Archangium violaceum: one gene and its partner. The protein of the gene in region 1 binds, or shares a complex with, the protein of each later gene. Links are inferred from orthologs where the notes say so. Each region holds a gene or a part of one and is shown in the gene's direction. Other genes may lie near its edges. The genes, in order: mnmE and mnmG.

Region 1 (14,839 bases):
CAGTCCTGGTAGAACCGGTCCGGCACCGCCAGCACCAGCGTGTCCCCGCGCACCTCCAGGGGCTGCATCTTTCCGATCCACCCGAGCGCGTAGTCCCGCTTGTCCTGCTTCAGGCAGTCCAGCATCCTTTCCCAGAGAATCTCGGCACTTGGCGGTGGGGGCAGGGTTTGGGCGAGCGCGTTCACGGTAGGGCTCCGATGCGCTGGTGGATCACCAGGCAGGGGGCCGTCCGTGCTAACAGCCCCCCCCTGGGCGATCAAGTTTGCGGCCCCTACCCCAGACATTCCGCACCCCTACGGCCCCCCTTCTGATCGCAGCGCCCGGCGCGGAATCCCCCGCCCCCTCCAACGGTTGTGGCCCCAGCGTTCCCACTCCCACCCCGCTTCACCCCGGGTGTGGGGTGCAAAAGGGTGGCCTCCATCCCCGATCGGACAGGCGGGAGTGATCCGGCGTTGACTTGGGTGGGAGATCGGGTTACGAGCGCCGCCTTCCTTTGCTTTATGGATAAGGGTGCCCGCCCGTGCGGTGGGCGCCCCGTCGTCCCAGGAGTTCAGCCGTGTCCAAGCGCACCTACCAGCCCTCGAAGATCAAGCGCAACCGCACCCACGGGTTCCGCAAGCGCAACTCCACCCGCGCGGGCCAGGACGTCCTCAGCCGCCGCCGCGCCAAGGGCCGCAAGCGCCTGGTGGTCTCCGCTTACAAGAAGTAGCCGGGACGCTCGCGTGAAGGCCGAGGGCCAGGCGCCACCTCGCGACGAGCGCTTTCCCAAGGCCCTGCGCCTGCTCCGGCGGCGCGAGTTCCTCGAGGTCCAGGAGAACGGTCAGAAGATTCCCTCCGACTGTCTCCTGGGGCTCGCCAGGCCCAACGGACGGCCCTACAGCCGCGTGGGCCTCACCGTCTCCACCAAGGTGGGCAATGCCGTGGTGCGTGCCCGCCTGCGTCGGCTCCTGCGAGAGCTCTTCCGCAAGCGCCGCCAGCAATGGCCTTCCGGTGTGGACGTAGTCCTGGTCGTGCGTCAGTCCGCCAAGGACGCATCCTTCCCGGAAATGTCGCGCGCCTTCGATGGAGTCACCCGCAAGCTGCAGAGGTTGTTTCCGTCAGGCCCCCGGGAGTCCGCCCGATGAGCCCGCTCGCCTACCTGCTCGCGCTCCCCATCCGTTTCTACAAGCGGTGGCTGTCGCCGTTGCTGCCCCCGGCCTGCCGCTTCCACCCCACCTGCTCCGTGTACGCCCTGGAGGCGCTGAAGAAGCATGGTGCCCTCCGCGGTGTGCGCCTCATCGTCTGGCGCCTGCTGCGCTGCCAGCCCTTCCACCCCGGCGGCTTCGACCCCGTTCCCTGACCGCCTCTCTTATATGAACGATCTGGATCCGCTCTCGCCCAACTCGGCTGACTCCCAACGGCGACTGCTGGTGGCACTCGCGCTCGCGATGGGCCTCACCTTCGCCTACACCTTCCTCCTCTCGAAAAACGCGCCACCGCCCGAGGCCGGAGTCGCGGACGCCGGGCAGATGGTCGCCGCCACCGACGCGGGCACACCCGCTCCCACCGCCGGTGGGGACACGGGGACGGCGGGGACGCCGCCGCCCGCCGGGACGGGCACCGAGGGGGCCGTGGCCGACGCCGCGCCGCCTCCGCCCGTGCGCACGCTGAACTTCGAGCGTCAGTGGGCGCACTACACCTTCTCCACCCAGGGCGCGGGCCTCACCTCGGCGGTGCTCCAGGGCGAGAAGATGCGCGAGCAGCAGCAGGTCTCCATCGCCGAGGGCTACAAGCTGCTCTTCGGGGGCAAGGTGCCGCCGCCGCCTCAGATGAACCTGGCGCAGCCGGTGCAGGGCCAGGCGCTGCCGCTGGCCATCTCCATCACGGGCCCCCAGCCCCTGCCGGCCGACGCGCGCTACGCGGTGGCCGAGACGGACGCGAGCCAGGGCGCCACCACCTTCACCACGCGCCAGGGGCCGTGGGAGGTGACCAAGAGCATCCAGTGGCCGAAGGAGGGCTTCGAGCTCCTCTACACCCTCGAGGTGAAGAACGTCTCGGGGCAGCCGGTCACCGGTGAGCTGCAGGTGCACTACAACCGCGCCATCAGCCCGGACAGCGAGCACGCCCCGTCCTTCTTCGGCGGCGTGGGCAACCTCAGCTACGCCTCGTGCCACGTGGGCGAGGAGAAGCACAAGCTGGCGCCGGATCAGGGTCAGCCGGAGCCGGAGGAGCTGCGCGGCCCGGTGCACTTCTTCGGCATCGACCAGCAGTACTTCCTCTCCGCGCTCTACCCGCTCGAGGGCGCGCAGCAGGGCCGCTGCGAGCTCGTGGCCACCCCCGAGGCGCGCGGCGTCGTCGCCAGCTTCCCGCTCACCGCCGCCGCCGGCCAGACGGTGACGTACCGCTTCGGCGGCTACCTGGGGCCGAAGGATCCGGACCTGCTCGGCGCCGTGCCCGGCCCGGCCGTGCGCGAGGCCGCCGGCCTCACCGCCTCCGCCTACGCCCCTCAGCTCACGGAGACGATCGACTACGGCATGTGGGCGGTCATCGCCAAGCTGCTGGTCACCATCATGAAGTTCTTCCACGGCCTGGTGGGCAACTGGGGCGTGGCCGTCATCCTGCTCACCGTGTTGGTGAAGACGCTCCTCTTGCCCCTCACCCACCGCTCCATGGTCAGCATGGAGGCCATGAAGAAGCTCCAGCCGCGCGTGGATGAGATTCGCAAGAAGTACGCGGACGACCGCGAGCGGCAGAACCTGGAGATGATGAAGGTCTACCAGGAGAACAAGGTGAATCCGCTCGGTGGCTGTCTGCCGATGCTCATCCAGATGCCCGTGTGGATCGCCCTCTTCACCGCCCTGCGCAACAGCTACGAAATCTACCAGGAGCCCTTCTTCGGTCCGGTGTGGCGCGACCTCACCTACAAGGATCCGACCTACCTGCTGCCGCTCGCGCTGGGCGTCAGCATGATCATCACCCAGAAGCTCCAGCCGCAGATGGGAGACCCGGCCCAGGCGAAGATCATGACCTGGTTCGTCCCCATCCTCTTCACCGCCACGCTGCTCAACTACCCGGCCGGTCTGGCGCTCTACATCTTCACCAACAACATCCTCTCCATCGCGCAGCAGTACGGCCTGAGGAAGTGGCTGGAGAAGCGCGGCGGCGGAAGCGGCGGACTGCCGGCGGGCACGGCCACGGCCACGGCGGGAGGCAAGCGCAAGTGAGCGACGTGCAGGCACCCGAGGCTTCCCCTTCTTCGGCCACCGCGGGCGCCGAGCTGCGCGCCCGCGTGGAGCGGCTCCTCACCGACATCCTCGGGATGATGGGCTTTCCCGCCCGGCTCGACTTCAAGGACGCCAGCGATGGCAGTCTCGCGGTCGCCCTGCACTTCCAGGGCGAGCCGCCTCCCGGCGTCGAGTCCGGCAAGCGCAGCCAGGTGGTGGACTCGTTGCAGTTCCTCCTCAACAAGATGCTCCACCGCCCGGGCGCCGAGCGGCGCTTCGTGCTCGTGGGCGCCGGCGTCCACCCGGAGCCTCGCGGCGAGCGCTTGAAGCGGGAGCAGGCCGCGGCCCAGGCCACCCCCGCTCCCCAGGCCGTGGAGGCGGCGCCACGGCCCGTCCCCGCGCCGCAGCAGCAGCCCCGGAAGCAGCAGGCTCCGGCTCCGCAGCAACAGGCCAAACCGGCTCGGGGACAGGCCGCGTCGCAGCAGCAGGCGAAGGCCGCCCCGGCCCGGACCGTCGAGTCCGACGAGCGCTCCCTCGAGGTGACCGAGGATGCGGCCTTGAAGGAGGCCGCCCGCAAGCTCGCCGAGCGGTCGGCCACGTTGGGCCGTTTCTATGCCCTCGTTACAGTGAAGCCAGAAGACCGCGCGCGCGTCCTGAATGCCGTGGAGGGCGTGCCGGGGGTGAAGGTCTCTTGCGAAGGCGAGGGCCACAACCGGCGCGTGGTGTTCACCCCGGAGAAGCCCGCCCCGCTCCCCAAGCGGAGCATGCTGCCGGAGGACGATGACGAGGATGACCTCGAGGGCTGAGTCCCTCGGGGCCCACCGACGAAAGGGCATGGAATGGGCAAGGCCAAGTCGCTCAAGGACAAGCTATACGGAGCGGCCGTGCTGAAGATGAGCTTCCGGTTGCGAGGTGACGAGGAGTCTCCCGCCTTCAAGTTCGTTTACCCCGGTGTGCTGCGTGACCTGGAGCTCGAGGACGCCGCCGTCGAGAGGTACATCAACGAGAACCGCGAGGCCGTCGAGCGCGCCGCTCGGGGCTCCTCTCCCGCGCCGCAGGGCGAGCGGGGCTAGTCCCCGGGTCCGACGCCCTGGCGTCGGGGGGCTCTGTCGGCCGGCGGTCTTCACCGGTCCCGGGCCGCCACTGGTGGACGTTCCCACCGTCGTCCAGCGGTGGTGGGCCCTCCTTCGGCTGGACGCACGTGGACGGCGCACCTAGCTCGTGCGTCGTGCCCCCCTGGGCACAGGAGGGCTGTCCATGCGGCGCCGAGTCGTTCTCTCCCTGGCCATGTTGATGACGTCCCTTTGTGCCTGTTCGAGTGGCAGGGGAGAACCCGGTCCCCAGGGAGCGCCGGGTCCGGCGGGCGAGAACGTCGTCGGGCCGAAGGGAGATCCAGGTCCCAAGGGGGACCCCGGACCCATGGGCCCTCCGGGCAACTTCGCCCGCATCCGCGTCGTGCCGCCAGGCGACAACCCGCTCATCGGCGGCGAGAACCTGCGCAACGCCGTCCAGTCCATCACCAAGGTCTCCGCCGAGGAGCCGTGGCTCGTCCTCGTCGAGCCCGGGGTGTTCGACCTGGGAGCCGAGGGGCTGGAGTTGCGGCCGTACATCCACGTCCAGGGCTCGGGACAGGCGCTCACCCTCGTGCGCTCCCACGCCCCGGGGCCCACGGTGGTGGGCGTGGACCATACGGAGCTGCGCTCGCTCACCGTGGAGCACACGGGCGGCGCGGGCGAGGCCGTGGCGCTCTCCACCGCCTCGTCCCTGTTCCGCGCGCGCGACGTGGTGGCCCTCGCTCGTGACGGACAGCAGCGCACCGTCGCCATCCAGTCCTCCGCCGGCCCGGGCCCCGGTGGCTTCGAGCGCGTCCAGGCGCTCGCCTCCTCCTCCCAGGGCGACACCGTGGGCTTCTCGTGCGAGGGGTGCACCGCGAAGCTCACGGGCTCCACGTTCCTCGGGCAGGGTGGCAACCGGGCCCTCGGCGTCTCCGTGCGCCAGGGCGCCCTGGAGCTGTGGGACTCCTTCGCCACCGGCGCGGACGGCGGCGCGGAGAGCACCGGTGTGGAGGCCGTGGGTGCTTCCTCCGTGGTGCTCGTCCGTGCCGAGCTCTCCGGCGCGAATGGCGGCGTCTCCACCGGGCTGCGCCTGACGTCGTCCCCCGCCTCCGTGCGGGACAGCACCGTCTCGGGCTCCGGTGCCTCGGGGCGGCAGGCTCGCGCCCTGGAGGTGAGCCGCGCCGACTCCGGCTCCTACTCCGTGGACGTGCAGCGCTCCACCCTCTCCGGCGGCGGCAACTCCGTGTTCGGCGCCGAGGGCTACGTCATCCGCATCGGCGGCTCCCAACTCCGTGGTGGGAACGTGGGCGGCAATGGCAATGTGTCCTGCAACGGTTCCTACGACGAGAACTTCTTCTCCCCCACCCCGCCCGCGTGCCCGTAGTCGCATGAGCTCCCCGCCCGCCACCCTCGCCGCGCTCGCCACCGCTCCCGCCGCCGGTGCCGTCGGCATCCTCCGCCTCTCCGGCCCCGCCGCCCTCGAGGCCGGGCGCATGCTCGCTCCCGGCGTCCCCGCCTCTCCCTCGCCCCGGCACGCGTACCTGGCCTCCTTCGTCGATGCCTCCGGCGCCGTGCTCGACTCGGGACTGTTCCTCTACTTCCGCGCGCCCCACTCCTTCACCGGCGAGGACGTCGTCGAGCTCCAGGCCCATGGCAGCCCCCGGCTCCTGCGCATGTTGCTCTCCCGCGCGCTCGAGCACCCCGCCGTGCGCCCCGCCGGGCCCGGTGAGTTCACCCGGCGCGCCTTCCTGAATGGGCGCATCGACCTCACCCGCGCCGAGGCCGTCGCCGACCTGGTCGCCGCGGACTCGGAGGCCGCCGTCCGCGCCGCCGCCGCGGGCCTCGCCGGAGCGCTGGCCTCGCGGCTCCGGGGCCTCGAGGAGCCCCTGCGCTCGCTCCACGCGGACCTCGAGGGCGTGTTGAACTTCCCCGAGGAGGCAGAGGGCGCCGACGAGGGCGCGGGCGCGCGTGTCGCCGAGCTGCGCGCCGCCGCGGACGCCCTGCTCGCCGAGGTGGGACGCGGACGGCTCGTGCGCCGGGGCGCCCGGGTGGCCCTGTATGGGCCCGTGAACGCGGGCAAGTCCACGCTGTTCAACCGGCTCGTGGGTGAGGAGCGCGCCCTCGTCGACGAGGAGCCGGGCACCACGCGCGACGTGCTGGAGGCCCGCGTCGAGTGGGAGGGACTCGGCGTCACCCTGCTCGACACCGCCGGGCTGCGCGAGTCTCCCGGACGCATCGAGGCGCTCGGAATCGCCCGCACGCGCGAGGTGCTCGCCACCGTGGACCTCGCGGTGCTCGTGCTTCCTCCCGAGGCGGATGAGGCGGAGGCCCAACGATGGCTTCGCGAGGCCGGGGTCACGGCCGTGCTGCGTGTGGCGGGCAAGTGTGACGTCCGGGGAGTTGTGGAGAAGTTGGGGACGGAGCAGGCCGTGTCCGTCAGCGGGCTCACCGGCGAGGGCGTGGAGCGGCTGCGTTCCGAGATGCTCTCGCGCTTGTGGGGCGGTGGAGCGCCCTCCGCCGTCGCCCTCGTCTCCGAGCGTCACGCGGATGCCCTCCGGCGCACCGCCGAGGCCCTGTCGCGCGCCGAGAGCGCCTGCCGCTTCTCCACGCTCGAGGTCGTCTCCGGCGAGGTCGGCCTCGCCCTCGAGTCGCTCGGCGAGGTGTCCGGCACCTGCGCCTCCGAGGCCCTGCTCGACGCCATCTTCCAGCGCTTCTGTATCGGGAAGTAGACACCCGCTCCCCGGCCCGGGGGATGTCAGACCCCTCCTTAGACTGCTTCCCCTGCCCGGCCCACCAGGGCCGTAGGAGGACAGGGTGATTCCGATGTGCAACAGCCAGGCGGCGTACTCGGCTCTCGAGGCGCTGCCCATGGGATGGGTTGGGGAAATCGTCGACGAGGAGCTGGTGGCTTCGCCCCGGCCGGCGCCAGTCCAGGCCCGTGCCGCCTTCATGTTGGGAGTAGAGCTCGGTGAACGGTTCGACCCGCGGCGCGGTGGGTCCGGCCGCTGGTGCTTCCTGCGTGCCCCCGAGTTGCGGCTCGGCCACGATGTGCTCGTCCCGGACCTCGCCGGTTGGCGCCGGGACAGGCTCTCCGAGGCGCCCACGCCGGATGCGCCCTTCCTCACACTCGCGCCGGATTGGATCTGCGAGGTGCTCGCGCCCTCCACCGCCGCGCTCGACCGCACCCGCAAGCTGCCGGCCTATGCCCGCGCTGGCGTGTCCCACGTGTGGCTCGTGGACCCCTCCGCGCGCACGCTCGAGGTGTTCCAGCGCGTCAAGCGCGGCTGGCTGCTCGTCGACACCTACGAGGGCGACGCCATCGTCCGCGCCGAGCCCTTCGCCTCGCTCCCGCTGGAGCTCTCCTCGCTGTGGATGCCCACCGAGAGCTTCCTGGAGCTCGTGCGCTGAGCACGTGAGGCCCGAGGCGCCCGGTCCACGCCGCCCGCCTGCATGGCGTGCCGGGTGACGGGATTTCCGAGTAGGATTTGAAGGTCCCGCCCGGAAGGAAATACCGTTGGGGGTATGAGTCGCTCCCTCAACGAGCTCGCGCGCGACCTGACGCGGCGGCGCGCCACCCTGGGTGAGATCATCTCACCGCTTTCCACTCCCGAGCTCCTGGCCGCCAGCGATGCCGCCCTGCTCGCGGTGCCGGGCTTCCGGCAGCTCCATGCCGAGCGGTGGGATCCCCCGCTCCCGGAGCCCGAGGCACTGGCGAAGCTGCCCGCGGGCACGCTCGGCAACTGCTACGCGCGGTACATGGAGCACTACCGGCTGTTCCCCGACTTCTTCCCCATCCAGGCGAAGCTCGGCGCGGACGCGACGCCCACGCAGTACGCCGTCCACCGGCTCAACAAGTGCCACGACTTCATCCACGTGCTGGGCGCGTACGAGACATCGGACGCGGACGAGGTCGCCGTCGAGTCGTTCGTGTTCGGCGTGGCGCCCGTCGCGCTCGCCTCCTTCCTGGCGGAGGCGGCGGTGCATCCGGACATCCAGCGGGATCGGTACAAGCACCTGCGCGACATCTACTCGGGGCACATCCAGGCGGAGGATTTCGAGCGGGGCGTTGCCGCTGCGGCCCTGTTGGGCGAGCGCTTCGAGACGCTGTGGGAGGAGCCCCTGGAGTCCCTGCGGCGGAGGCTTGGCCTCTCCGCGCGAGCACCCGAGCACCTGGGCCAGACCGGAGTGAACTCCTGCGGCGGCTACACCTCGCTCCCGTTCTTCCATCCCATCCAGCGGACCTGAGCGCCCTATAGTCCCCCCGCATGAGCGCTCGGAATGCGATTGTCGTCGGCGGGACCGGTGAAATAGGCGGGGCCGTCCTCGCCCGATTCAAGGCGGAGGGCCTGCGCGTCGTGTGCGCGTCGAATGACGTGCAGCAGGAGACAGCGGAGGCCCTTCGCGTGGACGTCACGGACGAGGCCTCCGTGACCTCGATGTTCGACAGGGCGGAGCAGGCGCTGGGCGGCCCCATCACCCTCCTGGTGAACTGCTCGGGCGTGGGGGTCTTCGCACCCATTCCGGAGATTTCAGTTCAAGACTGGCGCAAGACGATCGACGTGAACCTGACGGGGGCCTTCATCTGCGCGCGCGAGGCGTTCAAGCGGATGAAGGCAGCGGGTGGCGGGCGGATCATCCACATGGGCTCCGTGAGTGATCACCTCACCCTGGTGGACAACGCGGCGTATGCCGCGTCCAAGCACGGGGTTCGAGGCCTGACGGGCGTCTTGAATGAAGAGGGGAAGCCCTACTCCATCCGGGCCACGCTCATCTCCCTGGGCGCCGTCTACACGTCCTTCTGGCACTCGCGCCCGGAGTTCAGCCCGGCCGACATGCTGTCCATGGACGAGGTGGCCCAGACCCTCTGGGAGATCGCCCGGAAGCCCTTGAACGTCCGCGTGGATGAGATCCGACTGCTTCCTCCCAAGGGGGTGCTGTGATGGGAGCGCCAGTGAACGCGAAGCTCGCGGTCGTCACCGGAGCCAGCCGGGGTATTGGAGCGGCGATCGCGGAAGTGCTCGCGGAGAACGGCTACCAGGTGGCCCTGGTCGGACGGGACGTGGCGGCCCTGTCCAGGCTCGAGACGAAGCTCGGGGACCGGGCGCGATCGTTCGTCTGTGATGTCGCGGACGAGGCCGCGGTGAACGCGACGCTCGACCGCATCGAGACGAGCCTGGGCACTCCCGGCGTCATCGTGAACAACGCTGGCGTCGGAGGCCCCTTCCACCGCGTGGACGAGGTCGACACGGCGGAGTGGAAGGCCTTGTTCGGCGTGAACGTGGATGGCGTGCGCCACTTCTGCCGGTGGGCGCTCCCGCGCATGAAGGCGAGCGGGTACGGGAGGCTCGTGAACATCTCCTCCATCCAGGGACTGTTTGGGGGGGCGCGCTCCTCCACCTACGCGGCCACCAAGCACGCCATCATCGGCTTCTCGAAGACGATCGCCGCCGAGTGGGGTGCCTACGGCATCACCTGCAACGCCGTGTGTCCCGGCTACATCGACACGGAGATGCTGGCGAACGCGGACCCCGAGTCGCGCAAGGAGTTGTTGCGAAGGATTCCCGCCGGGAGGTTCGGAAGCGCCGAGGAGGTGGCCAGGCTGGTGGCCTTCATCGTCGGGCCCTTCGGAGGCTACATCAACGGCAGCGCGCTGGTGATGGACGGTGGCCTGTCGGCGCACCTGGCCAACGACGTGCCCGGGTTCTGAGCCGAGCGCCTCAGCCCGCCGCCCGGAGCTGGGGCACCTCGCCCGCCGAGCGCACCAGCCGCTTCACGGCGCGCAGCATCAGGTCCGTGTCGAGGGGCGCCGCGAGGAAGCCGCGAGCGCCCAACGCCTGCGCGCGCCCCACGTCCAGCTCCGGCACCTTGCCCGCCACCAGCAGCTGCGCCCGGGGACGCCGCTCCAGCGCCTCCAGCGAGGGCAGGGGCGAGAGCACCACCGCGCCCTCCCCCGCCGACAACACCTGCTCCGTGCTCGCCACGTTCGCCTGGTAGCCCGCCTGTCCCAGCACCCGGACCAGCCCCGCCGCCGCCGCCGCGCCCCAGCCGTAGAGCAGCACGCCACCGGCCTCGGGCTCCGGCAGTTCCTCCGTCAGCTCCAGGAGTTCCTCCAACTCCTCCACGTCCAGCGGCTCCAGGAGCGGCAGCTCCAGCGCCTCGCACTCCAGGTTCAGGTCCGGCATCAGGATGGCGCGCCCCTCGAAGCTGGAGCCCTCCATCAGCTCCGCCATGCTGGCCCTGTTCAGCTGCATGTCCGCGTCGGCCTCGGGCAGGGTGATGGCCTCCAGCTCCGGCCGCTTCGGCGACTGCGTCCCATCCGAGTAGAGCCGCTCGATGGCCCGGCCAATCGCCGCGTCCGTCGCGAGCCTCGGCACCACCCGCGCCTTGCTCGTCACGCTGCGCACCGCGTCCAACGACTGCAGGCTCGCCGGGGCGGCGATCGCCACCACCAGCACCATGTCCCGAGGGCCCTCCAGCTTCAGCGGCACCACCCGGTGCATCTCCGCCAGCCGCCTCGGCACCAGCTTCGCCAGGGAGGGCTCCAGCAGCTCCGCGTCCAGATCGATCTCCGGGATGCCCGTCTGGCGAGCCAGCGCCGCCAGCACCTGGCTCGCCGTGCAGAAGCGCATGTCCACCACGACCTGTCCCAGCGGCACTCCCCACTTGCGCTGGTAGGCCAAGGCCGATTGCAACTGCAGCCCGTCCACCCACCCCAGCTCCAGCAGGATTTCTCCCAGGCGTTTCTTCGTTTGCATCGCGCGATCCCCCCGTGTGGTTCGCACGCCTGTGTAGAACGTTTGCAACCAGGGTGTCTTCATCGTTCGCGCCACATGGTTGCAGGCAGACGCCAGCGGTAGTTTACCTTCTGGGTAGTCTGGTTATTCCGGGCGTAAAACGAGCCGTGTGTGAGGTTTTCAACGCCGCGGCGGTTTTCTCTCCGGGTGAGAAACTCCGGTCGCTCAGGAGCCGCGAGAGAGACGTTCCATGGAATCATCACTTCCAGCTCATCTTGACCGGAGGACCTTGTGACAAACCCAGACCGCACGCTCACCGGAAAGTGTCTATGTGGAGCCGTTCACTACGCGGTCGCGGACGAGTTCGTCTACGCAGCGAACTGCCACTGCTCGAACTGCCGGAGGGCGACGGGTTCGGCCTTCAAGCCGTTCGCGGGTATCGAGCGGAACAAGCTGCGCATCACCGAGGGGGAGAACAACCTCATGCGCTTTGGCGAGGAACTCGCTTGCGACATGCGCTGCAAGGTGTGCGGCTCGTTCCTCTATTCAGTCGTCCGCGAGGGCCAGTTCGTTCACGTCGCCATGGGATCGCTCGTCGACGCGCCCACCATCCGCCCGACCGAGCACATCTTCGTCGGCTCGAAGGCGCCGTGGTTCACGATTATCGATGACCTGCCACAGTACGAGGAATACGTCACGACAGCCGGGCCCGATGGCGCATAGCCCATGACGTCCGTGGAATCAGCGCGGAGGTGCGTTCTTCACGGGGCGCTTGATGAAGACGAAGAGCGCCGCGACGACACCTCCGACGACGGCCGCCACCGGGCTGATGAACGCTCCGAAGTTGGCGCCGAGGAGGGGGCCGATCAGCCCGAGGGGGCCGTGCATTCCCTCCCGGATGTCCATGATGAGGCCGATGCCCAGGGGAATGAGGAACCCGGCGACCCCACATGCGACGGTGGCCATCACCACGATGACGATGCTCTTGCTCTTGTCGGGAGCCGGGTTGTTCATGCGCACCGATGATGGCATCCCGGGTTTTCTTCGCGCAAAAGCGGGCCTCGGCGAGTAGGAGATACGGTCCGCTTCGTCTTCCGGTAGGAGGATGGGCATGCGGCCTCCACCCAGGTCGCCCCCGCAGCTGCGTCACCTGCTCCGCGGCTTCTCTGTCTCGGACATCAAAACGGATTCACGCCCGCATGAAGAAGCGGGTCCTGTTGTCCACGTGCTCTCAAGCTGATCGTGTGATGGACGCGGTACTCGTAGTAACTGGTACGCTCCACCTTGATTCCTTGATCGAGCCGCACGACCAGGATGTGCGAGCCGCGTCCCGCGTGTGTAGATGCCCCAATGAAGAGGCTGTTACCCACCGCAGGAAGTGCTGAACGGGTCTCGCGTCAAGTAGACATGGAGCTTACTGTTCGTACGGATCACCCGCTCGGCGAGGATCCCATCGAGACCTGCCTTGTCTGTGTAGTGCAGGTATACGTTGGGATCCAAGTGCAGCAGGTTTCGAATCTCGACAGAGCTCATGTAAGGGTGCATTCACCCAGAGTACTACGACGAGAACATCATCGTCATGCAGCGGATCGGAGGGCAGTTCGTGTTCAACGCGGACTATCGCCTCTATGATGACGAGCTCTGGTTGAAGGACAACGTCTCTCCCCTCGCCGCTGCTGTGACCCTCTCTCCACCCGTTCGCCTTGAAGTGCGACACCCGTTCGTCTTGGAGTGCCACCGATGCGCACCGCCTCGTGGATTCTGCTGCTCCTGTGGGGACTGGGCTGTTCCTCGGTCCGCCCTCCGTCTCGGACCCAGACCGTCCCGGAGGGCCCATCGCTCTCGGGAGTCGTGTTGGGCGCTGATGGAACTCCACTGGAAGGTGCGAGGGTCGCTCTGATTCCCTTCGTGCCCGCCTGGAACCTCCGGACGGATGCCCCGGTGGCGCTCGTCCGGTCGGGGCCTCGAGGCACCTTCGAGCTCAGACCCCTTGCTCCTGGCAGGTATGGCCTCTCCGCCGTCACCCCAAGGGGAGGCGTCCTGTTCACGGAGCGCATCGAGGTGAAGGCGGGCGAATCCGGGGCCCCTCGGGTCCTGCGTGTACCCGAGGAGCGGATCTCCTGGGAGGCCACCGTGGTGGACGAGGCGGGAGCGCCCATCCCCGGCGTGGAGCTGCGCGTCGTCCGGGCGGGCATGCCCTACGATGACGTCGCCTTCCCTTCGGCCTCCTCCTCGGGCCGCTTCCACCTGGAGACCGCACGCGATGGCACGTACAGCCTCATCGCCTCGGCACCGGGCTTCACGACGCGGATGCAGCAGGTGGCGCGTCCGGGCGAGCCTGTCGTCGTGGCCCTGGAGCGGGTCGCGGATGAGTCGATGCGACAGGCGGCCGTGGCCTGGTTGACGCAGAACGCCCTGATGCTCCAGTCCGCGGAGGCGGGACATGGCTTCGAGGACATGGTGCCACTCCAGCCCGTGCTCCGGGATGTGCGCGTGGTGGCCCTGGGCGAGGCCACGCACGGCACCCGGGAGTTCTTCCAACTCAAGCACCGGCTCTTCGAGTTCCTCGTCACGCGGATGGGTTTCACCGTCATGGCGTTCGAAAGCAACTTCGCCGAGATGCTCGCCCTCGACGACTACGTCCTCACCGGACGCGGCGACCCCGTGCAACTCTTGAAGGGGGAGACGTGGGACACGCAGGAGGTGTTGGAGCTCGTGCGGTGGATGCGCCGCTACAACGAAAACCCCTCGCACACGAAGAAGCTCCGGCTCCAGGGTGTGGACATGCAGTACTCGCCCGCGGCGGTGGCCCACGTGGTGGCCTATCTGTCGAAGGTGGACCCCTCCCAGGTCGCCCCCATCCAGACGTCACTCGCCCCCCTCACCGAGCGCAACGCGGGCGCCTTCCTCCGGCTCCCCAGGGAGCGCCACCAGGAGATACGACAGGTGCTCGACACCCTCGCCGAACGCTTCGAGCGCGAGCGCGAGCCCTACACCCGCCAGTCGAGCCCCGAGGCGTGGACCCTGGCGCGACAGAACCTCCGGGTGCTGCGCCAGTACCTGGGTCACCTCCTCCGCGAGGAGAACGGGGGCCGGGATCGGGCCATGGCGGAGAACCTGCTCTGGCTGTTGGAGTGGAATGGGCCCGGGACGAAGGCCGTGGTGTGGGCGCACAACGGGCACGTGAAGCGGGGTTCGGGCGAGTGGCTGGACATGCCCATGGGGAGGCACCTCGCGAAGGCGCTCGGCCAGCAGCTGTATGTCTTTGGCTTCGCCTTCCGCCAGGGCGCCTTCCAGGCCTTCAACATGGACCCGAACCCACCTCCAGGGCGCAAGGGCATGGTGGAGTTCTCCGTCACTCCGTCGCCCGAGGGCTCGCTGGATGACGTGCTTGCCCGGGCGGGTGGGCCTCTGCTGGCGGTGGATCTCCGGGCGCTGCCACGGAGTGGACCCGCGTACGAGTGGTGGCGCCGCACCCAGCCCACGCACGACATCGGCTTCATCTACTCGGACCAGGGCTACCCGGCGGTGGGCTCGGTCCGGGCCCTGGAGTGTTACGACGGCCTGCTATTCGTGGAGCGCACCACGCGTGCCCGGCCCAATCCCTGACGCGTGGATGCCCATGGAGCGATTTCCCGCCGGTTCTCCCCAGGCCCGGGCGCTGGCCCACGTGTCGGCCCTGGCCGAGGGCGGGGCCCTCGAGCGTTCGCTGCGGATCACCCTGCACTTCCATCCCGACCGCCTGTATCAGGGGCGTCCGCTGTTGGAGGTTCTCGGCGCGGAAGGGGTCTACCGCTCACAGTTCGAGACCGGCACCAGCAATGGAGGGCTGACGGCCCATCCCGGC
Region 2 (14,830 bases), 100 kb from region 1 along the record:
AGAGCTTCAGGGTTTGCTCGGGCCCGAAGCAGCGCACGTTCTTCAGGGTCAATGAAAGGAAGTACACGGGCAGGGGCTGAGAGGGTGCCTGCTTGCGTGAGCCAGCCCGTACGCGCTTGGGCTGCTGTGAGCTTCCCCGGCTTTTCGTGGCCATGTCGCTCCTCGAAGGGTGCCCACCTCGGCGCCAGATGCAGGCGGTGTACCACGAAGGTTGTACCTGCCCCATCCGGGTTGTGTGCTCCCTGACGGGGTGCGAACCTCTCCGCGCTCAGAGGGGGAACGCATGAACCAGGGCATCGAGCAGGAAGAGGCGGCGCTGTTCTCGGAGTGGAAGCAGCACCTCGCGCAGGGCAACCGCCGCTTCTACCCGGATGGGATGGCCAGGGGCTCGTCGTACTGGAACACCCATCCTCGGGTGCTCTTCCTCCTCAAGGAGGTCAACGCGGACGAGAACGCGGAGGCCTGGAACCTCTTCGACGTGGTGGGCGACGGTAGCATCGGCCCGACGTGGACCGTCATCTCCTATTGGACCCATGGCATCCACCAGGGCGGGCTTCCGTGGGAGTCCGTCCCCGCCTCGACCGTCCAGTCCCGGCGCGAGGCCATCTCGAAGATCGCCGTCGTCAATCTCAACAAGTGTGGCGGCAAGGCGACCAGCGTCGACTCGGAGATGTGGGCCGCCGCCTATCGGGACCGGCAGTTCCTCATCCGGCAGATCCGCCTCTACGCTCCCCACATCATCATCGCCTGTGGCGTCGGGGACATCGCCAAATCCATCCTCTTCGACGAGCACTGGAGCACCTGGGAAAAGACCTCGACGACACCGCCCATGTATTGGCTCCGTCCCAAAGCGCTCGACACCCTGCTCGTCTGGACGAGTCACCCACAGGCCCGGCGTCCACATTCCGAGATGTACAGAGAGGTCGTGGAGGGACTGCGCGAAATCAAGGCGCTCCCGGCTGGCCCCGTGTCCGTTCCTCCCTCGCCCTGAGGTGAACGGGAGACGGCGTCCGCGTCAGCGCGCCCAGAGCACGCCCTATTCCAGTGGCGGGGACGCGAAGGGCTCGGCGTGCACGAGGGCCTGGCCGGCGTGCACGCCCAATGCCTCCCAACGCTCGCCTTCGCGTCCGTATACCTCCAGCGTCTGTTTCAATGGGTCCACCATCCACAGGTGCCGCACGCCCTCGCGGGCGTAGACCTTCATCTTCTTCTCCCGGTCCAGCGCCGCCGTGGACGGAGAGAGCACCTCGCACACCCAGTCCGGCGCGAGCGTGAAGCCCACCACCTGCGGCATCTCCGGCATGCGCTCGCGGCGCCAGCCGGCCAGGTCCGGCACCAGCACGTCCTCTCCCACGTGCAGCTCGGGCTCGAAGAGGAGCAGCCAGCCTCCCGGTCCTCCCCTCCCCCGGTTGAACGGTCCGTGGAGCTCTCCGTAGATCGCTCCCTGTGCGAGTGCATGGAGCGAGGCCGGATGGGGACTCGTGTACAGCTCGCCGTCCACCAGCTCCGCCACGAGGTGGGGCGGCACCGCCTCCAGGTCCGCGTAGGTCTTCTTGCGTCTCGGGTCGCCACCCATGTCCACGGTGCTCCGCTGGTTTCAGGGTTCATGCCCGAAGGCTACACCCTACCGCTGACATCCGGCAGCCCCACATGTCCTTCGAGGTCACCCTCCGTCTCGTTGTCACGGCCCGGGCATGCGCGCGGGTGGCTGTCTCCCCCATCGGGCCACGGGTTGGAAGAACGGGCCTGGATACCCTCACCCCAACCCTCTCCCAGGGGGAGAGGGAGCATCCATCTCCTTCGCTCACCTCCCTGAAGGGATTAGAACCCGGGCCCCTCACACCCACCTGGAGTGACTCATGTCCGAGAAGACCGAGAAGAGCCCCGCCGCGCCCAAGTCCCCGCTCTCGCGCGCCGCCGACCGCGCCCGCATCCCCACCGAGTCCCAGCAGCACCCGCTCAACCCCCGCTCGGAGATTCACGGCCACTCACTCAGCGACCTCGTGGGCCTGCGCCGCACCGGCGTGCACCTGCTCCGCATCCCTCCCGGCAAGGAGTCCTTCATCTTCCACTCGCACCAGCTCGAGGAGGAGTGGATGTACGTGCTGTCCGGCCGCGGCATCGCGGAGATCGCCGACGCGCAGCATGAGGTGGGCCCCGGTGACTTCCTCGGCTTCCCCACCCCGTCCGTCGGGCACCACCTGCGCAACCCCTTCTCCGAGGACCTCGTCTACCTCTCCGGCGGCGAGCGGCGCGAGATGGAGGTCGCCGACTTCCCTCGCGACAACAAGCGCATGGTCCGCGTCGGTCGCACCGTCTCCCTCTGCCCGCTCGACACGGTGGAGTCCTTCACCCTCCCCGAGCAGAAGTGAGCCGCTCTACTGGCTCCGCGGGATGGAGGGGGACTGGTGCCGCCGCTGCCGCTCCTGCTGCTCCTGCTGCCGCGCCTCCTCCTCGGCGATCATCGCGCCGCCCACCACCGCCGCCGCGCCGTTGCCCGTGCTCGCCTGCGCGTCCCTCGGCTCGCACACGCACCCGGCCGAGCTGCTGATGATGACCACCGCGGAGAGCTTCATGTCCAAATCGTTGCAGTGCGCCACGCACTCGGTGGCGCGCTCCTTCGGGACCGCGAATTGCGTGGCCTTCTTCGTGATGCAGCCGGCGGACAGCAGGCACGTCAGGAGCAACAAGGTCTTTTTCATATAGGAGTCCCCCAGCAGGGAGGCCCCTGTCTCTCCCGAGGTTCACGCCGCGTCAAGGCAGGGTGCGTCGGAGGTCCAGCAACCCGCCGCGGAGCGCTCACGGGTGAGCGTTTCTCGAGGGGGGAGGATTACCGCCGGGTCCCATCCAACGCTACGCTCGTCCCGTGGGGTTCCCCTCCGCTTCGGAGGCGCCGCGCGCAGAAGGGGGAGCTGCTTGTCCATGTCCGCTTTCCGGAGACGCCTCGGCGTCCTCCTCACGTCGCTCCTGCTCCTCTCGGGGGCGGCGCCACCCGTGGCTCCGGCGCCCCCGCCGTCCGCCCCGGCGCCCCGGCGGATGCGCGTGGTGTTCCTCGACGCGCTGCCGGACAACCCCTTCCGGCGCAACGTCGTGGGCGCCATGCGGGCCGCCGCGAATGATCTCGGCATCGACTTCGTCGACTCCGTCATCGCCCAGTGGCCGGGCGAAATGCTCGAGCAGGTGCGCCGGTTGGTGAGCGGGCGCGAGCGCCCCGACTACCTCATCACCTCCATCCACCGCGGCATCGGCACCCGCGTCCTGGAGATCGCCGAGCAGGCCCGCGTCCCGGTGTTCATCATCAACTCGGGGCTGCGGCCCGAGGATGAAAAGCGCGTCGGCGGGCCGCGCGAGCTCTTCACGTGGTGGATTGGCCAGATGCTGCCGGACGACCTGGGGGCGGGGGAGCGGCTGGCGTGGCTCCTTTTCGAGGCGGCCCGGGCGCGCGGGCCCTCCCCGGACGCGCCGGTCCGGCTCGTCGCGCTCGAGGGGCCCCGGCGCGATACCTCCGCCATCCTCCGCAACGAGGGGCTGGGCCTGGCCCTCTCGAAGTGGAAGGGCGCCGAGCTCCTCCAGAGCGTCACCGCCTCCTGGCTGGGGGACGAGGCCCGGCGCAAGACGTTCCTCCTGATGCGCCGCTTCCCGGAGGTCCAGGTCGTCTGGGCCGCCAGTGATGACATGGCGCTGGGGGCGGCGCGGGGAATCGAGGACGCGGGCCGCCGCCCGGGCGTGGACGTGCTGGTGGGGGGCATCGACTGGACGCCCCAGGCGCTCCAGGCCGTGCGCGAGGGCACGCTGGAGACGAGCCTCGGCGGGCACTTCCTGGAAGGGGCCTGGGCCCTGGTGCTCCTCCACGACCACCACCAGGGGCTCGACTTCGCCTCCGAGCGGCTCGACTGGCGCACGCCATTCCACCCCCTCACGCGCGCCAACGTCGCGGCCTACCAGGACGTGCTCGCCCGGCCCGACTGGGAGGCATTCGACTTCCGGGCCTTCTCGAAAGCAGCCAACCCCCGCCTGAAGCACTACGATTTCTCCCTCCAGACCTTGTTCGCGCAGCGGCATGGCCGACTGCCGGGCGGACCCTTGGACACGAATGCAACCCCCCGCCCTCCACCGCACGAGCACGAACCCTGAGCCGCATGCGCCGCCGGAGCGCGGGCCGGGCTCCCCCTGGGGCTCGCGGTGGCTGCACTCGGGCAACCGGCTCGGCCGCCGGCTGCTCCTCTACATCCTGCTCTTCAGCGCCGCCGTCAGCCTGTTGGGCACGCTGGTGCAGCTCGTCACCGACTACCAGCGCGAGGTGCGGGAGCTCGAGGCGCGCTTCGAGCAGATCCGCTCCAGCTACGCCCAGAGCATCGCCGAGAGCCTCTGGTCGCTGGACGAGGAGCACCTGCGCATCCAGCTCGAGGGCATCACCACGCTGCCGGGCATCGCGCTCGCGGAGGTGGACAGCGCGCTGGGCACCCACTACACGGCCGGCGACGGCGCGCGACGCGAGCTCACCCGCGACTTCCCGCTCCACCGCGGCGCGCTCTTCCTCGGGACGCTCCGCGTGGGCGCCACCCTGGAGGACATCCAGTCCCAGCTGGGCAGCCGGGTGCTCGTCATCCTCGCGACCGAGGCGGGCAAGACGCTCTTCTTCGCCCTCTTCGCCTTCATCCTCTTCCAGCGGCTGGTGACGCAGCACCTGGCCACCATGGCGGCCTACACGCGGGGCCTGGACACCGAGCACCTGGACGCCCCCCTGGTGCTGCGGCGCGCGGTGACGGACGGGCTGCGCCAGGACGAGCTGGACGAGGTGAGCGCGGCCATCAACGAGATGCGCGAGTCGCTGCGCAAGGAGCTGGAGGAGCGCCAGCGCACCGAGGCGGCCTCCGCCTTCCTCGCCGAGGCCGGTGGGGTGCTGCTGGAGTCGCTGGATTTGGAGAAGGTGCTGCCCCGCATCGCCTCCGTGTGCGTGGGCACCCTGGCCGACTGGTGCGTCATCGACCTGGTGGAGGAGGGGGAGCTGCGCCGGGTGAGTGGGGCGCACATGGACGTGTCGAAGACGCCGCTGCTCGAGGAGCTCCAGCGGCGCTACCCTCCCGGCCCGGACTCGAAGGTGCCGGCGGCCGTGGCCATGCGCACCGGCAGGTGGGTGCTGGAGCCGCACCTCACGCAGGACTCGCTGCGCTCGGTGTGCGTGGACGACGAGCACTTCCGGCTCGCGTGGAGGCTGGGCCTGCGGAGCCTGCTGACGGTGCCGCTGGTGGCCCGGGGGCACGCGCTGGGCGCCATCACCTTCGCCGCCGCCGAGCCGGGACGCTACGGGCCCGCCGAGCTCGCGCTGGCCGAGGAGCTGGCGCGGCGCGCGGCCATCGCCATCGACAACGCGCGGCTCTACCGCCAGGCGGAGCAGGCGCTGCGGCTGCGCGAGACGTTCCTGTCGGTGGCCGGGCACGAGCTGCGCACGCCCCTGTTGCCGCTCCAGCTGCGGTTGCAGAGCCTGCTGCGCCGCGGCCGGAGCGGGGCCCCGTTGACGCCGGAGATGCTGCTCGCGGAGCTGTCCGCCGCCGAGTGGCAGACGCGGCGGCTCGGGTTGCTGGTGGATCAACTGCTGGACGTGTCCCACCTGCTCGCGGGCCACGCGCTGGTGCCGCGGCGCAAGCGGGTGGACCTGTGCGAGGTGGTGGCGGGCGTGCTCGAGGGGCTGCAGCGGCAGATAACGGCCAGCGGCTCCGCGGTGGTGCGCGAGCTGCGGTGCCCGGCGGTCGGCGAGTGGGACCCGCGCCGGCTGGAGCTGGTGGTGTCGGGCCTGGTGCAGAACGCGGTGAAGTTCGGCCAGGGCAGGCCCATCGACATCCGTGTGACGCCTCGGGACGGCGCGGTGTGCCTCGTGGTGAGGGACCGGGGCATGGGCATGTCGCAGAGCGAGCTGGAGCACATCTTCGACCCGTTCAGCCGCGGGGTGCCGGAGCAGCACTTCGGGGGGCTGGGGATCGGCCTCTACCTCACGCGCCAGGTGGTGCGGGCCCATGGGGGCACCATCTCCGTGGAGAGCCGGCCGGGGGAGGGGGCCACCTTCACGGTGGAGCTGCCGGTGGGCGAGGTGTCGGGCGAGGCCGCCTGAGGGGCGCTCCGGCCCACCACGCGGCTTGCCTTCCCGGGTGCTCCGCGTGAGAAGTGAGGCACCACGCGGGGACGCCCCTGTCGCCCGCTCGCCTTCCTTCCTGCCGACATGAATCTCCGGTACGACGTCATCGTGGTGGGGCTCGGCCACGCGGGCTGCGAGGCCGCCCTGGCCTGCGCGCGCATGGGCCTGTCCACCCTGGGCCTCACCCTCAAGCGCGAGCGCGCCGCCGTCATGAGCTGCAACCCCGCCGTGGGCGGCACCGCCAAGGGCCACCTGGTGCGCGAGTTGGACGCGCTCGGCGGGGAGATGGCCCGCGCGGCGGACCTCGCGGGCACGCACTTCAAGACGCTGAATGCCTCGAAGGGGCCGGCCGTGCAGGCCACCCGCGTGCTGTGCGACCGCGAGGCCTACGCGCGCACCCTGCAGTCCGTGCTGTGGGCCCAGCCGAACCTCACCGTGCACGAGGCCGAGGTGTCCTCCGTGGTGGCCGAGGGCGGACGCGTGGCGGGCGTGGTGCTCGGGGACGGCACGCAGGTGGCGGCGCGCGCGGTGCTGCTCACCACGGGCACCTTCCTCCAGGCGCTCATGCACGTGGGCGAGAAGAAGGAGGTGGGCGGACGGCTCGGCGACGAGGCGGCGAAGGGGCTGTCGGACTCGCTGCGCTCGCTCGGCTTCTCGCTGGGCCGCTTCAAGACGGGCACGCCCGCGCGCCTCCTGCGCGACAGCATCGACTGGGCCGCGCTCGAGCCCCAGCCCGGAGACTTCCCCCCGCGTCCGCTGTCGCTGCGCACGAAGTGGACGCTCGGCTCCACGTCCTTCCCGTGCCAGCCCGCCGTCACGTGCGCGCTCACGTACACCACCGCGGAGACGCACCGGATTCTGCGCGACAACATCCACCGCTCACCGCTGTTCCAGGGGGAAATCGTCGGACGGGGCCCGCGCTACTGCCCGTCGCTGGAGGACAAGGTGGTGCGCTTCTCCGCGCGCGAGCGGCACCTGGTGTTCCTCGAGCCCGAGGGCCCCGACTCGCCGCTGGTGTACCCCGCGGGCCTGTCCACGAGCATGCCGGCCGAGGTGCAGCTCGAGTTCCTGCGCACGCTGCCGGGCCTGGAGAAGGTGGAGGTGGCGCGCTTCGGCTACGCGGTGGAGTACGACTACGCGCCGCCCACTCAGCTGAAGGAGACGCTGGAGACGAAGGCGATCGAGGGCCTCTACTTCGCCGGACAGCTCAACGGGACGAGCGGCTACGAGGAGGCGGCCTTCCAGGGGCTGTACGCGGGGATTCAGGCCGGGCTGAAGGTGAAGGGCGAGCCGGCGCTGGTGCTCGGGCGGGACGAGGCGCACGGGGCCGTGTTGGTGGACGAGCTGGTGACGAAGGGGGTGGACGAGCCCTTCCGCATGTTCACGAGCCGCTCGGAGCACCGGCTGAAGCTGCGCGAGGGGAACGCGGACCTGCGGCTGGCGAAACACGGGGCGAGGGTGGGGCTGGTGTCGCGCGAGGTGCTGGAGCGGGTGGAGGCGCGGGGGAGGGCGGTGGCGGAGGAGGTGGCGCGGCTCAAGCGCACGGGACTGGCGGCGCGGCTGAAGCGGCCCGAGGTGACGTACGCGGCGCTGGCGGCGGAGAAGCCGGAGGGCTGGCCCGCGCTGGCGCCGGACGTGGTGGAGGAGGTGGAGGTGGAGGTGAAGTACGAGGGCTACATCGTCATGGCGGAGCGGACGGCGGCGAGGGAGGCGGAGGCGTGGGACGGGTGGAGGATTCCGGGGGACTTCTCGTACGCAGGGGTGAGAGGACTGTCGGCGGAGGCGGTGGAGAAGCTGGAGAAGGTGCGGCCGGCGACGGTGGGGCAGGCGAGGCGGATTCCGGGGCTGACGCCGGCGGCGTTCTCCTTGCTGCTCGTGGCGCTCAAGCGTGGCGGGCTGGGGGGCGCCGGAGGCCCTCGCGAGTGCGGTGTCTGATCGCACAGGGGGGTGTGGACAAGGTGTGGGCAAGTCTGGAGAAGCCCAAGGTGTGAATCATTTCAAGGGGTTGAGACCCCGAGCAGGGAGGGCCGGCTGTGGATAACGCGCGCTTCGCCGATCAGATTCAGCAGGGGTGCCGGGCGTTGGGGGTGACGGTGGGGGAGGACGTGCCGGCGAGGCTGCACCGGCTGATGGGCGAGCTGTTGAAGTGGAACGCGAAGGTGAACCTGACGGCGATAACGGCGGAGGAGGAGGTGTTGGAGAAACACTTCCTGGACTCGCTGGCGGTGCTGCCGGAGGTGGAGGGGGCGGGGAGCGTGCTGGACGTGGGAGCGGGAGCGGGGTTCCCGGGGCTGCCACTGAAGATGGCGAGGCCGTCGTTGTCGGTGACGATGGTGGACGCGGTGGGGAAGAAGGTGGGGTACCTGAAGGCGGTGGTGGTGGTGGCGGGGCTGGGGCTGACGGGGACGAAGGCGGTGCACACGCGCGCCGAGGGCAAGCCGGACGCGGAGGGCCTGCCGAGGGCGGACCGGGTGATCGCCCGCGCCTTCATGGACCTCCCGGACTGGCTGGACCTGGCGCCGGCGTACCTGGCGCCGGGAGGGCACGTGGTGGCGATGCTGGGCAAGGCGCAGGGCGAGGACGAGCTGCGAGCGCAGGCGGAGAAGCGGGGCCTCTCGCTGGTGTCGGCGAGGGCGTACCGGCTGCCGTTCTCGGGAGCGGAGCGGCAGGTGGCGGCGTTCGCGAAGCGGGAGTGAGCCGGGCCTCCTCCCCTCTCTGGGAGGGGAGGAGGGAGGACCGGGCTCGGAAACGAGGAGCCCGGTGGCTCCGTGCTCGGCGAGTCAGCTCACCGCCGCCGACGCAGCTGCTCGGAGCGCTCCATCACGTTCAGGACCCGCCATGTGACGGCGAGCATGAACAGTACGAGCACCACGGAGAGGAAGACGAGCACATCGACGGGCTCGAGCGAGGACGACGCGAGCTCGCTCGCCACGGTGATGATTGAGGATGGTTCCATGCGTAACCGACTCCTTGATTATTGAGGAGCGCACGCGGGGTTTTCGACGCGTGTCCGCCGCAGGCGCTCCGTGGGTTGGCTCCCCTTGGCGGTTGGGAGTTGCCGGAAGGTAGGCATTCGGTCCGGAGCGAAGAACCCTGGAGGGGATGCACCCTGGGGAAGAGTCTTGTTCATCGGAGGGCAGGCGCGATGCGCGCCCTGGCCAGGATGTTCGAGCGCCGCGTACCGTCGCGGAACGGGTTCAAACGCATGCACCCAATTGACTACAGCGCGCGCGGTGCGCATCCATTCCGTAGAGGAATCGGGAATCGGGGCAGACTCCAAGCGAAGCGGGAAACTGGAATCGGAGCGGACTCCAAGAGAAACAGGAAACAGGACTGAGAGCGGACTCCCGCGAAGTCGAAGGGGCCTGCTCGTTCTGTGGATGGATGGACTTTCGACGCGTGTCCGCTCAGGCGGTCACGACCCAGAGAGGCGCTCGCTTGGCGGCGGGCGCCTCTCGCCTTTTTGGGGGCGTGAGCGGAACGCCTCGTCCAGTCGCGCGGGGTCTACCAGGAGGTCGGGTGGGGGATGATGGACCCACGACCATGGGGAGAGCTCCCTCATACCTTCATGGAGCCACCGGACCTGCAGGAGCAGGTGCCGGAGGGACGGGGGGTGGCGAGGTGGGGGAAGACTCGGCCGGAGGTGGAGGCGCGGGGGCGGGGGCCGACGGTGGTGTCGGCGCGGGCGTATCGGCTCCCGGACTCGGGGGCGGAGCGGCGGGTGGCGGCGTTTGCTCGGGAGGAGGAGGTGGGCTGGAGGGGGTAGGGGCGGCGGAGGTGTCCTCCTCGGGAGGGTAGGGGGCCTCCGCCACCACTTCGCCCTGGGGGGTGACGGCATACAAGTACCAGCCGTCGAGTACGCGCACGTACGGGCCTCCGCACCGATCGAAGCGCTGAATGACCTTCACGTAATAGAGACCCGGGGTCGGGCCCGTGAAGACGGCGACATTCAGTCCCTGCTCGGGGCTGGAGCATCCCGTGAAGAGGTTTGGAAACGGGTTGGTCCGCACCATCTCGCGCACAGCAGCTGCTGCGGCGAGCGCGGCGCCTGCCTCGAAGGAGGGGACGCGGAGTTGGGCCGAGCGCTCATCCGGCCACTGGACCTCCCCCTTCCACGCGGAGGCGGGCACGGCGCATCCCCAGAGCACCGCCGTGAGTACTGCGAGCGCACATGCCTTCATCATTTCTCTCCTGAAACCGCTCCGGGCCACGGGTGCTCTGGGAGCAGGGGATTGCATACTGTCGCCCATGCTCGGCCCCTATTCGGGCAACAACCGCAGAGGTTCCTCGCTGCATTGTGGGCCGGTGCCGAGGCTGTTTTCTCCGCGTGGGGCACAGCGACCCAAGGAGATCCAACGAGCCTTTCCCTGGCTCCACTGTTGGACTTCGCCCGTGGGGAAGTAGCGCAGGAAGAGGCGAGTGCCGTCCTGGCGCTCCGCTACCAGCGCCGAGGCCATCTCGATGGCCGTCTTTCCGTGGACGGCCGGCGCCGGATTGCCCGGAACCAGGCGGACTTCCGCCATGGCCACATAGGGGTTGAACGCGTCCGTGGGCCATGCGCCAAGGTCGAGTGAGGAGGGCACCGCGCCGCACGGGTGGTTGTGGATATAGCCCACGACCCACACCTGCGAGGCGGGGTAGTCCTCGTCCTTCACGACGAAGAACGGGTTGCATCGGTTGTGGGTTCCCGTGAGGGGCTCGGTGACGCGCCAGGAGAGGGAATCGGCATTTCCGGTGACATACACCGTCGAGCAGTACTCGGTGGACAGGCCGGGGATGGGCCGATTCGTCATGGGGTCACACACCCTGGCACCCGGGCGCCTGAGGAGCGCATCGGCCACGTCCTTGAGCAGGCTGATGGGAATGGAGGTGTCTCCCGTGGGCATCTCCACCGCGGGCACCTCCAACCACGGCCCTCGGGCGAGGGTGGCGTCCGCTGCGGAGGGCGCGTGTGAGGAGGGAGTGGTGCAACCCAATGCGAGCAGGAGGAGCGGAACCACGGACCTCATGAGAGTTCCACGCTCATGGACGGCGCGATGAAGGACACGGAGAACCCCCTGTCCGCCATTGTGCCATGGAGAGAGACGCCCAGCGTCGGTCCCGTGTGCGCGAACTGGCGCGGTGAGCGCGGAGCCAGGGGTCGAGTACCCCAGCCAGGTCGTGTCTGCTCCGTTCGCGAAGCGGGAGTAGCGGGGGAGGGGAGGGATGCTCCCACGTTGAGCCCGCGCGAGGCCCCCTCTCCCTCTGATCGAGGGGGGGCGGGTCTACGCCCTTCTACCGGCGACGACGCCGGGTCCTGGGAGGAGCGCGCCTGCGGCTGAGCAGGAGCCAGACGACGGCCATGAGGAACATGACCAGGGATACGGCGATGAAGTTGACGACCTGGGCGGACCCGGCGGTGCGCGCGATACCCGAGGCCACTTCGGCGAGTCGCAGGATGGCTTCCATCTTCATCCCCCCTCTCGAGGTGAAGGAGCACCCGCGCGGACCCCGTGGGCCCGAGAGGGCGCTCGATGTCGAGCTCCGAGAGACGGGAAGTTGGGCACGGGCCCCGGAGGGTGAACCTGTGCGAGGCCTCCCCTCATGGCACGGGGCCTTGCAGTGTGTCCCAGGTCCTACAGCTTGCACCGGGGCGTGGAGGAGGGGGCGGCTCCACGGACACGGACAGCGTGGTGCGGTTGTTGGATGAGTCCGATTCCGGTCGCGCACAGCCGGTGGACAGCTCCTGCACGAGCCCTCCGGGCTCGGAGACCTTCAACACGCTCGTGAAGGTGGCCGAGGAACCCGGAGGCCGCGCGCCCCAGGAAGCCAGAGGAGGGGGCCCGAGCGCCTCTCCGAGTCGGCACGAGACCCTGTTGCCCGTGACGACCCCGTCGGAACGTGCTCGGGAGCGCCAAGATGAGTGACGTCCGAGTGGCTTCGCGCGTGCCGATGTTCGCCACCGTCACGGGCCAGGTGCGGAGCGCGCCCACGGGAACCAGGGAGGGCGAGGACACCGCCGTCACCCGGTTTCCATCCGTGTCCTCCTGAGCGGTGTTGGGCACATGGGGCAGTTGTCCCAGAGGGCGCGCCCCCCGTCCTCGTCGGAGTCCCGGGTCGCGGAACGCCTCCCTCGGGGACTCCGCCGTCGGGCCGTCCCCACAACCACCGGCTCGAACCAGGGGCGGCTGCGCTGGGGGCGGGGAGCCCGTCCCCGGGGACGCGAAGGGGAGCCAGGGCATCAGGAGCAGTCGGGGTCCATGGAGCACCGAGCCTCGAGGTGCGTGGCGGGGTCAGCCGCTGCCTCCGGGGCGGAGATGCCGCCGCTCGGACCGCTACCGGCGACGAGCGGGTCGTGGGCGGATGGCGCGGGACCGCGCCAGCGGTCTGGCCGGCAGGCTGGACGGGGCCGCCTGTAGCCGAGGATGTCCCGGCGTGCCCGGGCGTGTTCCACGTGGAACAGGAGTCCAGAGGAGGGCTCCGGCCTGGCCGAAACCCGGCACAAGGGCAGCTCCGCCGGAGATGCCTCCGGACGGCGTGCCCCTCCACGCCCCGGGCCCCGGAGGTCCCCCTTCGCGGAAGCATGTTCCACGTGGAACAAGGAAGAGAGGACGGGCGTCCCGGGGCAGGTGGGCTGTTCCACGTGGAACGTGGGAGCGATGCCGGGCGGTGTGCTCCCCCGCGGTGCCCGCTGGAGGAGCCGCCTCTCGGCTCCGTCCCCGGGCGCCTGGGCTCCCCCGCGCGCGCGTGTTTCACGTGGAACAGGGCAGAAGGGGAGGGCGCCTTCGGGCAGGGGGCTGTTCCACGTGGAACACGGAGGAGGGGAAGGAGGCCTTCAGGTCGGGGACTGTTCCACGTGGAACGTCGGTCCGAGCATCCTGCCTGGAGCATCGGAGCTGGGACCACACCCGGTTCCCGGAGAGGCTCCCTGGCTGGAGCGTGTTCCACGTGGAACGTCGATTCGAGCTCTTCGCCCGGGTCTTCCGCGATGCCGCCCGGTCCCCTGGTTCTGGAGGCCCTCGCAGCGGAAGCGTGTTCCACGTGGAACGAGAGGGAGGGGAGGGCGCCTTCGATCAGAGCCTGTTTCACGTGGAACGACGATCCGTGCGCGCAGCCACGGTCTTCCGGGGTGACGCTCCGCATGTCTGGTTCTGGAGGCCCCCGTAGGGGCTGGGGAGGAGAGGGGGGCTCCCGGCGGAGCTCTGTTCCACGTGAAACGTCCGCCCCGTGCGTGCCGCCCGAGTCCTTCAAAACGCAGCTCCGTCTCCCTGTTCTGGCACCTGTCTGCTCCCCGTAGCGGAAGCGTGTTCCACGTGGAACGAGGCGGAAGGGGAGGGCGCTTCCCGGCGGGGCTCTGTTCCACGTGGAACGTCGGCCCGTGCGTGCGCCGTCCGGCGCTTCCGGGACGCCGCTCCGCGTCCCTGTACCCGAGGACCTCCGCGGCGAAAGCGTGTCCGGCGAGGAACGAGGAGGGGGAGGGCGCCTTCCGGCGGTCGGAGCCTGTTCCTCGTGGAGCAGTGCCGGGGCGAGTGAGGGGGCGGGCGTCTTTCAGGCGGAGTCGCGTTCCACGTGGAACCGCCAGGCCGGGGGGGCTGGCTCCGGGGGGCGTGTCTGGAGCTGGAGCGCCATCCGCGAACGCGTGTTCCTCGTGGAACAGGGGGGCGTCATGTGCCGGCAGACCCTGTCAGGAGATGTTTCTCGCGGCGTGCTCGTTCGGAGGGGGCCTGCTCTCCGGTTCGTGCCCGGTGCTCGGGTTCCTTCCGCGAACACGTGTTCCACGTGGAACGGGCGCTGGCGGCCGCGGTCCCCGCGGTGGAGCCCCAGGGGCGGCGGGATGGGACCGGGCCTCGTGGAGGGTCCGCCCGGTGGGGTGGCTCACGGGGCGGCTCCGGTACTCCAGTCCTCGGGTTCTTGTCGTGCCCCTCCCTCGAACGCGTGTTCCACGTGGAACGCGGACCCTCGCTTTTCCACCCGGTACCCTCACCCAGGCCCTCTCCCGGGGGGAGAGGGAGGGGGTTCTCGGGGTCCTCGAGCCTCCTGGCTCGGCGCGGGGATGTCAGGCAGGCAGGCTAGAAGGCTGATCCGGTCGCGGACTGGATCAGCCGGCGATTTGATGGATCAATGCGGATCCGGTAGCTGCCTCCCCCGCAGAGCCCCCGGGTACTTCCCGGGGCGTCGCAAGGATGGGCCACGTGGGTCGAATCATCTGTATCTCCAACCAGAAGGGCGGCGTCGGCAAGACGACCACCGCCATCAACCTCTCCGCGAGCCTCGCCGCCGCCGAGCGCAAGGTGCTCCTCGTCGACATGGACCCCCAGGGCAATGCCGGCAGCGGGCTCGGGCTCAAGCGCGACCAGCTCCAGGGCACCGTCTATGACGCCCTCCTCGGAGGGCGCCCCATGAGCGAGCTGCTCCACCCCACCGAGCTGCGCTTCCTCCAGGTGGTCCCCGCCACCCCGGACCTCACCGGCGCCGAGGTCGAGCTCGTCAACCAGGAGCGGCGCGAGTACCGCCTCCGCGACGCGCTCCGTCCGCTCGCCGAGCAGTACGACTACATCCTCATCGACTGCCCGCCGTCGCTCGGTCTGCTCACGCTCAACTCGCTCATCGCCGCGGACTCCGTCCTCATCCCGCTGCAGTGCGAGTACTACGCGCTCGAGGGCCTCTCCCAGCTCAACCACACCATCGACCTGGTGAAGCAGGCCTTCAATCCCGGCC

What was found.
Region 2: the proteins of mnmE (region 1) and mnmG are in contact, whole or in part, in a solved structure (PDB 9HIP), measured with the Escherichia coli proteins. The link is inferred for Archangium violaceum from one-to-one orthologs.

Annotation. Positions count from the first base shown.
Region 1 is NZ_CP069338.1:3,311,838-3,326,676, forward strand. Bases 4,937-7,816 are described here. They hold mnmE (tRNA uridine-5-carboxymethylaminomethyl(34) synthesis GTPase MnmE), read left to right. Parts: upstream 4,937-5,646; coding sequence 5,647-6,987; downstream 6,988-7,816. Other genes in these bases: JQX13_RS14320 (hypothetical protein), read left to right, coding at 4,937-5,642; JQX13_RS14330 (Uma2 family endonuclease), read left to right, coding at 7,082-7,666; JQX13_RS14335 (Coq4 family protein), read left to right, coding at 7,781-7,816. In the rest of the region: chromosomal replication initiator protein DnaA, read right to left, coding at 1-185; rpmH (50S ribosomal protein L34), read left to right, coding at 557-709; rnpA (ribonuclease P protein component), read left to right, coding at 723-1,124; membrane protein insertion efficiency factor YidD, read left to right, coding at 1,121-1,339; membrane protein insertase YidC, read left to right, coding at 1,353-3,203; JQX13_RS14310 (hypothetical protein), read left to right, coding at 3,200-4,009; JQX13_RS14315 (hypothetical protein), read left to right, coding at 4,043-4,276; more of JQX13_RS14320, read left to right, coding at 4,461-4,936; more of JQX13_RS14335, read left to right, coding at 7,817-8,503; JQX13_RS14340 (SDR family oxidoreductase), read left to right, coding at 8,524-9,198; JQX13_RS14345 (SDR family NAD(P)-dependent oxidoreductase), read left to right, coding at 9,210-9,965; JQX13_RS55365 (general secretion pathway protein GspE), read right to left, coding at 9,976-11,013; JQX13_RS14355 (GFA family protein), read left to right, coding at 11,284-11,715; JQX13_RS14360 (hypothetical protein), read right to left, coding at 11,734-12,024; JQX13_RS14365 (erythromycin esterase family protein), read left to right, coding at 12,901-14,601; JQX13_RS14370 (DUF3626 domain-containing protein), read left to right, coding at 14,615-14,839. UniProt on the Escherichia coli protein: Exhibits a very high intrinsic GTPase hydrolysis rate. Involved in the addition of a carboxymethylaminomethyl (cmnm) group at the wobble position (U34) of certain tRNAs, forming tRNA-cmnm(5)s(2)U34.
Region 2 is NZ_CP069338.1:3,411,673-3,426,502, forward strand. The notes cover bases 5,772-8,642. They hold mnmG (tRNA uridine-5-carboxymethylaminomethyl(34) synthesis enzyme MnmG), read left to right. Parts: upstream 5,772-6,217; coding sequence 6,218-8,068; downstream 8,069-8,642. Other genes in these bases: JQX13_RS14680 (ATP-binding protein), read left to right, coding at 5,772-6,109; rsmG (16S rRNA (guanine(527)-N(7))-methyltransferase RsmG), read left to right, coding at 8,167-8,642. Also shown: JQX13_RS14650 (ATP-binding protein), read right to left, coding at 1-154; JQX13_RS14655 (hypothetical protein), read left to right, coding at 284-991; JQX13_RS14660 (Uma2 family endonuclease), read right to left, coding at 1,037-1,576; JQX13_RS14665 (cupin domain-containing protein), read left to right, coding at 1,860-2,372; JQX13_RS14670 (hypothetical protein), read right to left, coding at 2,379-2,702; JQX13_RS14675 (ABC transporter substrate-binding protein), read left to right, coding at 2,923-4,134; more of JQX13_RS14680, read left to right, coding at 4,094-5,771; more of rsmG, read left to right, coding at 8,643-8,829; JQX13_RS14695 (hypothetical protein), read right to left, coding at 8,919-9,089; JQX13_RS14700 (hypothetical protein), read right to left, coding at 9,700-10,317; JQX13_RS14705 (hypothetical protein), read right to left, coding at 10,393-11,142; JQX13_RS14710 (hypothetical protein), read right to left, coding at 11,408-11,587; JQX13_RS55370 (hypothetical protein), read left to right, coding at 12,032-12,163; JQX13_RS14715 (ParA family protein), read left to right, coding at 14,296-14,830. UniProt on the Escherichia coli protein: NAD-binding protein involved in the addition of a carboxymethylaminomethyl (cmnm) group at the wobble position (U34) of certain tRNAs, forming tRNA-cmnm(5)s(2)U34.